DNA from 2 places in the Lysinibacillus sp. NPDC056959 genome. Region 1 is predicted to be linked to the other one. Evidence: riboswitches for the same ligand, from Rfam matches in the RefSeq annotation. Region 1 holds a riboswitch; the other holds the start of a gene.
The links. Region 1 has a riboswitch for S-adenosylmethionine ahead of metA (homoserine O-acetyltransferase MetA). Riboswitches for the same ligand answer to the same signal wherever they lie in the genome.
Positions count from the first base shown of each region.

Region 2: it holds a riboswitch for S-adenosylmethionine, as region 1 does, so the genes downstream of both, ACFTQ7_RS17675 (methionine ABC transporter ATP-binding protein) here and metA (homoserine O-acetyltransferase MetA) in region 1, are expected to answer to the same signal.

Region 1 is NZ_JBHURE010000005.1:73,915-78,944, forward strand. It holds gene ACFTQ7_RS08145 (Ger(x)C family spore germination protein) at 1-469, shown strand, start outside; gene ACFTQ7_RS08150 (hypothetical protein) at 473-706, shown strand; gene ACFTQ7_RS08155 (GerAB/ArcD/ProY family transporter) at 745-2,187, shown strand; gene metA (homoserine O-acetyltransferase MetA) at 2,320-3,255, opposite strand; SAM riboswitch class I at 3,409-3,519, opposite strand; gene ACFTQ7_RS08165 (nucleotide excision repair endonuclease) at 3,714-4,085, shown strand; gene ACFTQ7_RS08170 (TrmB family transcriptional regulator) at 4,165-4,947, opposite strand.
Region 2 is NZ_JBHURE010000017.1:73,792-78,821, forward strand. It holds gene ACFTQ7_RS17650 (acyl-CoA dehydrogenase family protein) at 1-668, shown strand, start outside; gene ACFTQ7_RS17655 (arsenate reductase family protein) at 1,445-1,801, shown strand; gene gcvH (glycine cleavage system protein GcvH) at 1,892-2,272, shown strand; gene ACFTQ7_RS17665 (toprim domain-containing protein) at 2,458-2,799, shown strand; gene ACFTQ7_RS17670 (thioredoxin family protein) at 2,815-3,117, shown strand; SAM riboswitch class I at 3,180-3,284, shown strand; gene ACFTQ7_RS17675 (methionine ABC transporter ATP-binding protein) at 3,494-4,522, shown strand; gene ACFTQ7_RS17680 (methionine ABC transporter permease) at 4,512-5,030, shown strand, end outside.

The sequences.
Region 1 (5,030 bases):
AGGCTTTTTAAAGGACAAAATAGAAAGTACAATTGAAACTCTTACTTGCCCTAAGGGAGGTACTCTATCAACTGAAATTACACACTCAAAGACAAAAATAAAAGGTAAATTTAAAAATGGATCACCCAAAATCAATGTTTCTATAGATGTTAACCAAAATGTCGGAGAAGTTGAATGTGATATAGACCTTACAAAAGAAAAATCGCTTCACTACATCAATAAAAAAACGGAAGAACTTATTAAAAAGCGAATCGAAAAAACAATCAGTACAGTTCAGCAAAATTATCGGGTCGATATTTTTGGATTCGGCGAAGCACTTCATCGCACAAATCCGAAAGAGTGGAAAAAAATAAAAAAAGAGTGGCTAACCATATTTCAAGAGCTACCTGTTAAAGTTGAAGTACATGTAAACACACAAGGCTTAGGAACGATGGAAAACTCATTAGTGAATAAGCCGGAGGGAGAATAAGCTATGATGATGGCGATATTCATATTTATCATTTCTGCTGTTATAGCCTATGCCTTTATTCCAACATTAAAAAAAAATAAAGAAACGAAAACGATCGTTATTTTTTCGATATTTTTATTGCTTGGTACCGCATTAAATATTGCAATCTTATTAAAGGTCAAAATACCGAGCCCATTAGATTTGATTACCTATATTTTTTCACCAATTAAAGATTACATCATCTCTCTGACAAAGTAATAAGGCAATATTATGTTAAGAAAAAGGGGTAGTTCATAATGGAAAAAGAAATAATTAGTTCAAGACAATTTATGATTATTACCCTTCTCTTTTCAATCGGGACAGCCATTTTAATAATCCCTGCGAGTGTAACAAGCGAAGCAAAGCAAGATGCATGGATTGCAGCGATCATTGGTGTCGTTATAAGTTTGCCCATAGTAAAGCTTTTCGTTGCTTTAGGAAATAAAACACCTACCCTTACATTTATAGAGGCTAATGAAAAGATATTAGGTCGTTTTTTCGGAAAATTTACTGCGATTGGCTTTATTTTTATAACCTTACTTTCTGCCGGTGAATTGTTATATTTCATTGGAATTTTCATGAAAACGGAAATAATGCCAGAAACACCTACGATGGCCTTTGCATTTATGTTCAGTATTATCATTATTTATGCTGCATTTTTAGGAATTGAAGTATTTGCACGTTCTGCAGAAATACTATTTGCCATATTTATATTAATTTTTATTTTCTTTGTCATTTTTATTACACCATCCATCCAAATCGAAAATATACAGCCAATAATGGAAACATCAAAAAAATCATTATTCTTTAGTATGATTCGATTTATAAGTCTTTTTTCATTCCCGCTTGCTGTATTATTAATGATTTTCCCTTCCACAGTTAACGTACAAAAATCTGCACAAAAAGGTTATTACATTGGCACAATTATTGGAGGGATTGCCTTAATTACGATTATCGCACTGTCTATCCTTGTCCTAGGTCCTGTAAATACAGCATCTAGGACATTTCCTAGCTATGCATTAGCTCAAAGAATTTCAATCGGGAATTTTTTGCAGCGTATTGAAGTTATTATGGCAGCCATGTGGATTATATCAATTTATATTAGGACTTTTATGTATTTTTATGCTTCGGTTATCGGTATCGCACAAATATTTAAAATTAAAAATCATCGCCCTCTCATTTTTCCACTCGGCATGATTATCCTTGGAATTTCACAAATTGTTCATCCAAATATCATTCATTCCAATATTTACAATAGAGATATATGGCCTATATTCTCCTTCATTTTAATGATTTTATTACCATTACTATTATTAATAGTCGCGAAGATTCGAAAAATCAATGGTAATCAAGGAGATAATACGCAATGTAATAGTAGTACGCAAAATCAAAATGATAGTAATAACGGAGATACTACACAGAGTGATAGTAGTAGCAATGGCGGGAATGCTTCTCATAGTGCAGGTAGTAGCAATAACGATAATTCTGCTCAAAGTGCAAATAGTAGCAATATCGATAGTTCTACTCAAAGTGATAGTAACAGCAATGGTGGGAATGCTGCTCAAAGTGCAAGTAATAATAATGCCGGAAATACTACACAAAGTAAAAGTGAAAACGATACCGGAAATTCTACACAGAATGATAGCGATACCGGAAATACGCCAAACAGTGATAAGAATAAAAAATCGCCAGACAATTAACAGCAGTATTGTTCATCACCAAAAGTGAAGCGGCTCATCGGACGCCCTCAGGAGGGTGCCCTGCTGGAACGGAAATGAGAAAAGTAAAAAATGATGACCCTATAATATCAAGGTCATCATTTTTCTATAGCACTAAATATGATATTCAATTTGATCAACAAAATCCCATTCGTATGGTGTTTCTTGATAAACATAGTAGTTCAACCAGTTCGAGAATAACAAATGTGTATGAGCACGCCACGTATTAATCGGTTCATTCGCTGGATCATCATTTGGGAAGTAATTCACTGGTACCTCAATATCTAATCCTTTCGCAACATCACGACTATATTCATCCGCTAAAGTGGTTGCATCATATTCAAGGTGACCAGTAATCATAATATTTTTATTGTCTTTAGATTGCACAATGAAAACACCAGCATCTTCTGAATAAGAGAGCAATCGTAAATCAGGGTGGTTGCGTACTTCATCAATCGATACAGACGTATAACGCGAATGTGGTGCCGTAAACAAATCACTAAAGCCGCGTACTAAATCCACTGTTAAATCCGTGATAACATGAGAATATACACCTGAGCATTTAGCAGAAAGCCCAATTTTGCCAATACCGTAATGATGGTATAACGCTGCCTGAGCACCCCAACATATATGTAGAACCGATGTTACGTTTGTTTTGGACCAGTCCATAATTTCTGAAATTTCCTGCCAGTAGTTCACTTCTTCAAACGGCATTTTTTCTACTGGTGCCCCCGTAATAATCATGCCATCATAGCGACGATGACGAATTTGATCGAACGTCGTATAAAATAATTGTAAATGTGATTTACTAACATTTTTCGATTCATGAGTAGCAGTATTCAAAAATGTAATATTCACTTGTAACGGGGTATTCCCTAATAAACGTAGTAATTGCAGCTCTGTTTTTTCTTTTTCTGGCATTAAATTAAAGATTAAGATATTTAACGGACGAATTTGTTGAGTTTTCGCTCTATCCTCTTCCATTACGAAGATTTTTTCCTCACGTAAATGTTCTCCAGCTGGTAAGTTTTTTGGAATATTAATTGGCATCTTGCATTCCCCTCTCTTATATTTCTCTCTGTTAACCCATTATTGGCCTTAGTCTCCATACACAGGCCTTGCGTAAAGTCTTTTTTTCGATGAAATTAAAAAATCCCTCTCATTCCATTTGAGATAGAATGAGAAGGATGTTTACCACGTTCACTCTTATCTCTCAAAGGACAAATCCTTTGCTGGAATTAGCACCTTTCTAACTTTTGTTAGAGGTTGCTGAAGCGTCATCGGGCCAAATCCCTCAACTTCTCATGATAAGATTATTTAATTAAAATGAATTGTAACATGAACAATTAAGAATATCAACAATACATAGAATATTTCGTTATTGACCATGCATGTCATTATGTAATTTGTTTAAAACTAATATTGAAGCTAAGTCCATATATTTTATGGTAAACAAGCTGTAATTATGTTAACATATACCTTTAGTAACAGAGAGGAACGTGAATAGTTTGATTAAAATTGAATTTCCAAAACCAGATTTAGTAATTCGCCAACGCGAACAAGATGTAAAGCCAGGTGATGTACCAATCACACCGTATTTCGGTTTTATTGATTTCCATAAAATCACACGTGAAAATGGCGGCATTTTCTTATTCTACAATGAACAGAATGAACTATTATTTGTCGGTAAAGCACGTAAGATTCGTCAACGTATTAAAAAGCATTTCGAAGACAATGTGTCACCGATGAAAAATCATCGTGATGAAGTTTTCAAAATTGAAGTGTACGAAGTAGATGATCCAATGGAACGTGAAATTTACGAAACATACGCGGTTAATACATTCCGCGCTAAATACAATGTTGATAAAGTTTTTTATTAAGATAAAAGATCTTATATAACATAAAATAAGAATCTACAAGCCATCTGTACATGATGGCTTGTAGATTCTTTTATTATTTTCACTCTACGAAAAAGGCTTTACGTTCTTTTGTAATCCATTCCCCAAGCTCCGTATCATCGCGCTTTAACAGTCGATTGACAAGCACGTCATGCCATATATAATCCTCTAATAAATAAATATGCACTGGGTCATTTGTTATAAAAGCCGTTTCTTGATTGGACGGTGAGTGACCATAAATCATCTCTTGACCATCTATAGACAGTATAAACCAATGGGGCGTAGCAGCATTCCTCGTATATTGAGTAATGCGATGCTGGTCAATCGATGCAACATTTTCATCCACATACAATGTAATGCCATGAACCGGAATACGCTGAGAGACCTCATGTATATCTTCTCGCAATTTTTCATACATATCTTCCCACATTGATAATAGTACTTTTTTCTCCGCTTTTTGTAATAACGACTGACAATAATTGACGATTGCCTCTTTTCCTTTTAGCGTAACAACCTTATGCTCCGCTTCCTGCTCTTTTACCTCTAATTTTTCTAATTGATCACTAATCGACGTAAAATTCGATTGCCAGCGTTGCTCAATTTGTTGTAAAAACACAGCAACCGGAATGGAAGAGTATGTCGTTTGATCTGCAGTTTCTTCTTTCATTACTAACCCTTTTTCAACAAGTACATTAAGTATGTCATATATTCTTGCACGTGGGATACCGGAGTTTTTACTTACTTGATAGGCACTTACATGACTATTTTGTACGAGTGCCGTATAGGCCTTAGCTTCATATTCTGTGAATCCCAGTTCTTTTAATTGGGCGATTAATAATTCCATCGAATCCCTCCATTTCCTCTATTATAATTGAAGGGTATGAAGGTACGCCAACGAAAAAATTAGTCTTTACAGCTCAGTGAATT
Region 2 (5,030 bases), on a different contig from region 1:
CGGATGAAGCGGTTCAATTACACGGTGGTTACGGCTTTATGGCTGAATACGAAGTAGAGCGTATTTATCGTGATTCTCGTATTAATCGTATTTTTGAAGGTACAAATGAAATTAACCGCATGATTGTACCAGGTACATTTATGAAAAAGGCAATAAAAGGTGAATTGCCATTACTACAAGTTGCTCAAAATTTACAACAAGAGCTTCTTATGCTAATGCCTGAAGATGTAGGCACAGAGCCGTTAGCACAGGAAAAATATCTTGTGAAAAATGCGAAGAAAATTGCTGTATTAGCATCAGGTTTAGCAGCACAACGCTTCGGTGCGAAGCTTGATCAAGAGCAAGAAGTATTAGTGAAGATTGCAAATATCGCAAACCAACTATTCGCAATGGAATCTGCTGTATTGCGTACAGAAAAAGCGATTGCTCGTGACGGTGCTGAAAAAGCTCATCAAAAATTACTGTACACTCAAATCTTCTGCCAAGAAGCATTTGCAGAAATTGAAAAAGAAGCAAAAGATACGATTCTTGCTTCAGCAGACGGCGACGCTGCACGCATGACATTGTCTGCACTACGTAAATTAACTCGCAACAACCCATACAACTTAATCGCGAAGAAACGCGAAGCTTCTGTTAAATTAATTGAAGCAGAAAAATTTGTAGTTTAATATGCAAAATAACCCTAGCTATCCATAGAGATGTGATAGCTAGGTTTTTTTGTTGGAAGTAAAAGTATAGCTCTTAAAATGAGGGGGTGATTTCCGTTCCAGGCTACTCGCTTTCCTGTGGGCGAGCGTCGAGCCGCTTCCTTCGCTAAAGGAACGAATGCTAAATGCGTCACGTCCTGTGACAATGCCTCCGTGACCAACATCATGTTGGCCTCAGGGTCTCGCCTGTTTCACTTTCCCACGGGAGTCGAGTAGCCTTCCACTCCAATCAACAATATCGTAGAACTTTAATAAATTTTATGAATGGCAAATGAGAACGCTAAGGCTACACATCATAATCAATCAGAATAGTAAGGGCGATTGTACATCTGTTGTTGATTCTGCTACGATAACACTTCGCTTTCGCACGAAAAAACACCGGTAGCTAAAGCTTGGTTTTATTACATTAAATCGGATAAATATGCAAGAAACACACGCTATATGAATTGGTTGATTGGAGTGGAGGCTGGGCGACTCCTTGGGGATCAGCGTCACAGATGAGACCCTGCAGCGAAGCGAAACGGCTCATCGGACGCCCCCAGGAAGCTCTGCTCTGCGCGAAAGCGAAGCGTCAGCGGCAAAGCGCCCAGCCGGAACGGAAATCAACCCCACGCTATGGAAGGAATAAGTTAATAATTGTTTCATTTTGGTTCGTAACGGTTATGATGGTATACTACAGAAAATGAGGGATACACTGAAAATGTAGTTCCTAAAAATGATAGTAGAGGAGCCTTTAAATGACGATTCAATTTATTCAATATCCGAAATGTACTACTTGTAAAAAAGCACAAAAATGGCTAAATGACAATGGAGTTTCATATGAAGATGTACACATTGTCGAACAACCGCCAACAAAGGACGAACTATCAAACTTATGGCAAGTAAGTGGACTACCTTTAAAGAAATTTTTTAATACTTCTGGTATGAAATATCGCGAGCTTGGCTTGAAAGATAAGCTTGCTGAAATGACTGAAGAGGAGCAACTTGAACTGCTTGCTTCAGATGGTATGTTAATTAAACGTCCAATCGTAACTGATGGAAAAAAAGTTACGTTAGGGTTTAAAGAATCAGATTTTGAGCAAGCTTGGAAATAACCGCTTTTAATCGCTTTTAATCTTGTTTTTATGGAAGAAGTATGGCACACTGAAAGTGAATATATTACATATTTATGGAGGGGTTTTTGCATGAACACACCTAAAGACTTACGTTACTCTGAAGAGCACGAATGGGTTAAAGTAGAAGATGGAAAAGTACGTATCGGTATTTCTCATTTCGCACAATCTGAACTTGGAGATATCGTTTTCGTTGAACTTCCACAAGTTGGTGACGAAATCAAAACAGATGATCCATTTGGTAGCGTAGAATCTGTAAAAACAGTTTCTGAATTATATGCACCAATCTCAGGTACAGTAGTTGAAGTAAATGCAGATTTAGAAGATAGCCCAGAATTCGTTAATGAATCACCATATGAAAAAGCATGGATGATCGTTGTAGAGCCTGCTGATGCATCAGAAGTTGAAAAGCTTATGACAGCTGAGCAATACGATGAAATGATTGCAGAATAAGACAAGCCTGTAAAGAAAAACGTCGGAAACTACCGACGTTTTTTATTATCTTCATCCATTCTGCCATCATAGTGGATGAGTGTGAATGCAAGTATATTCCCTTAACAATAGGTGTCTAACAGTATCAATGACAAGATTTATTGATATAATAATGATAAGGGATATGTCTAAACGGGGGTGGCTTTATGTTCGAGGGGAAATGCTTAATTGTCGAAGGCCGTTCGGATAAGCTTCAAATTGAACCTATTTTAAATGAACATGTTAAAATACTTTGCACGAATGGTACAATTGGTGTGCATCAATTAGAAGAGTTACTTGATCCATATGAAGGCTGTGAGCTTTATACATTTTTTGATGCAGATACATCGGGTGATAAGCTACGAGCATTAATGGACAGACATTATCCAGAGGCTGAGCATTTACGTACTATGCCAACATATAAGGAAGTAGAGACAACTCCGAGAAAGGTGTTAGCGGCAATCTTAATTCGTGCGCATTTCTCAATCCATAATGAATATATTTTGTAAGGTTGCGTGAAAAAAATGGAAGAATGGTCAAAAGAGCAGTGGAACGTGGCTATCCAGTCGGGTGAAAAGGCTGCTTTTTATTTATATACACCAATGTGTGGAACGTGTGTAGTTGCATCGAAAATGATGTCGGTTGTTGAGCAATTGCTACCACAGCTACAGGTTGGTAAAGCGAATATTAATTTTATCGAACAAATCGCTTATGATAATAAAATCGAAAGTGTACCGTGTTTACTTGTATGTGAAGGCGGAAAAGTGACGGAAAAGGTTTATGCTTTTCAATCCGTACCGTATTTATACGAATTGTTAAAAAAATAAATTGACTGAACTTTACTCACGTGGTAAAGTACGAATATACTAAAAAATATAAATATATCGAACTCTTATAAAGAGCGGCGGAGGGAAGTGCCCTATGAAGCCCGGCAACCATCACAAAGTGAAAAGGTGCCAAATCACCCAAAGATTTTATCTTTGAAAGATGAGAGAACGGTTCAACGTATAAGTTACGTGACCCCTTCTACTTGTCTATAGTTGAAGGGTTTTTTTTACTTCTTTCACCGAAACACCCGCTGAAAGAAGTAAAAGCCTCCGGCGGATGTCATGGAATCGAAAAGGATTTCTTTGTGCAAGCACAAAGTCGATTCCGGACGCAATTATGCCGAGGCACAATTGATAAAAAAAAGGAGAATTCGCTATGATTCAGCTTCAAAATATTACGAAGAAATACAAAACCTCGAATGGCGAATTAACAGCAGTTAAAGACGTCAACCTTTCTATCGATAAAGGTGAAATTTATGGCATTATCGGCTATAGTGGCGCTGGTAAAAGTACAATGATTCGCTTGTTAAACGGTTTAGAAAAGCCTACATCAGGTACGGTAACGGTTAACAATCAAGAATTTTCATCCATAAAGGGGCAAAAGCTTAGAAATGCTAGACAAAAGGTTAGTATGATTTTCCAACATTTCAATTTACTTTGGTCTCGAACTGTTGCGGAAAACATTGCTTTTCCACTAGAAATCGCAGGTGTTCCAAAGGCAAAACGTGAGGCACGTGTGAAAGAATTGATCACACTAGTTGGCTTAGACGGACGTGCTAATGCGTATCCATCACAACTATCAGGGGGACAAAAGCAACGTGTAGGCATCGCTCGTGCACTTGCTAATAATCCAGAAGTATTGTTATGTGATGAGGCAACATCCGCACTCGATCCGGAGACAACAGATGCTATCCTAGATTTACTTGTCGATATTAATGAGCGACTAGGTTTAACGATCGTGTTAATCACACATGAAATGCATGTTATTCGTAAAATTTGCCACCGTGTAGCGGTTATGGAAGCTGGAAAAATTGTAGAACGTGGTGAAGTATTACAAGTATTCCAAGCGCCACAAGCTGACATTACAAAAAAATTCGTTTCTCAAATTACAGATACGAAGGAAACACAGGAAACTGTGGCACAAATTAAAGCAAACTACCCTAATGGACAACTTGTAAAGCTAATATTTGTAGGAGAAAAAACAGAACAGCCTGTCATCTCACATCTTGTGAAACAGTGTGATGTAGAAGTAAGTATAGTACATGGTAATATTTCGCAAACTAAAAATGGCGCGTACGGTACACTTATCGTACAAATTGAAGGCACAGAGTCGAATGTTGCAGCTGCACTGAGCTACTTGCATACAGTCGAAGTACAAACGGAGGTGATTGCCAATGCTAACTAGTCTCTTTCCGAATGTTGACTGGGAAAAAATGTGGGAAGCTACGTATGAAACGTTGTACATGACAACAATCTCTACGGTGATCACATTTATACTTGGATTAGTAATTGGGATCTTATTGTTTTTATCAAGTCCTAACCAAATATGGGCCAATAAACTGGTGAACTTTTTAACAGGCTCAATCGTTAATATTTTCCGTTCGATTCCGTTTATCGTTTTGATTATTTTATTAATTCCGTTTACGAAATTTTTGCTCGGCACAATTCGTGGCGCAGATGCGGCTTTACCGGCACTAATTATCGGAGCTGCACCATTTTATGCGCGTATGGTATTAATTTCATTACGTGAAATCGATAAAGGCGTTATTGAAGCAGCTCGTTCAATGGGTGCTAAAACGTCAACGATTATTTGGAAAGTATTAATTCCAGAATCGTTACCAGCGCTTATTTCTGGTCTTACTGTAACGGCTGTAGCACTTGTTGGCTATACTGCGATGGCAGGTATTATCGGT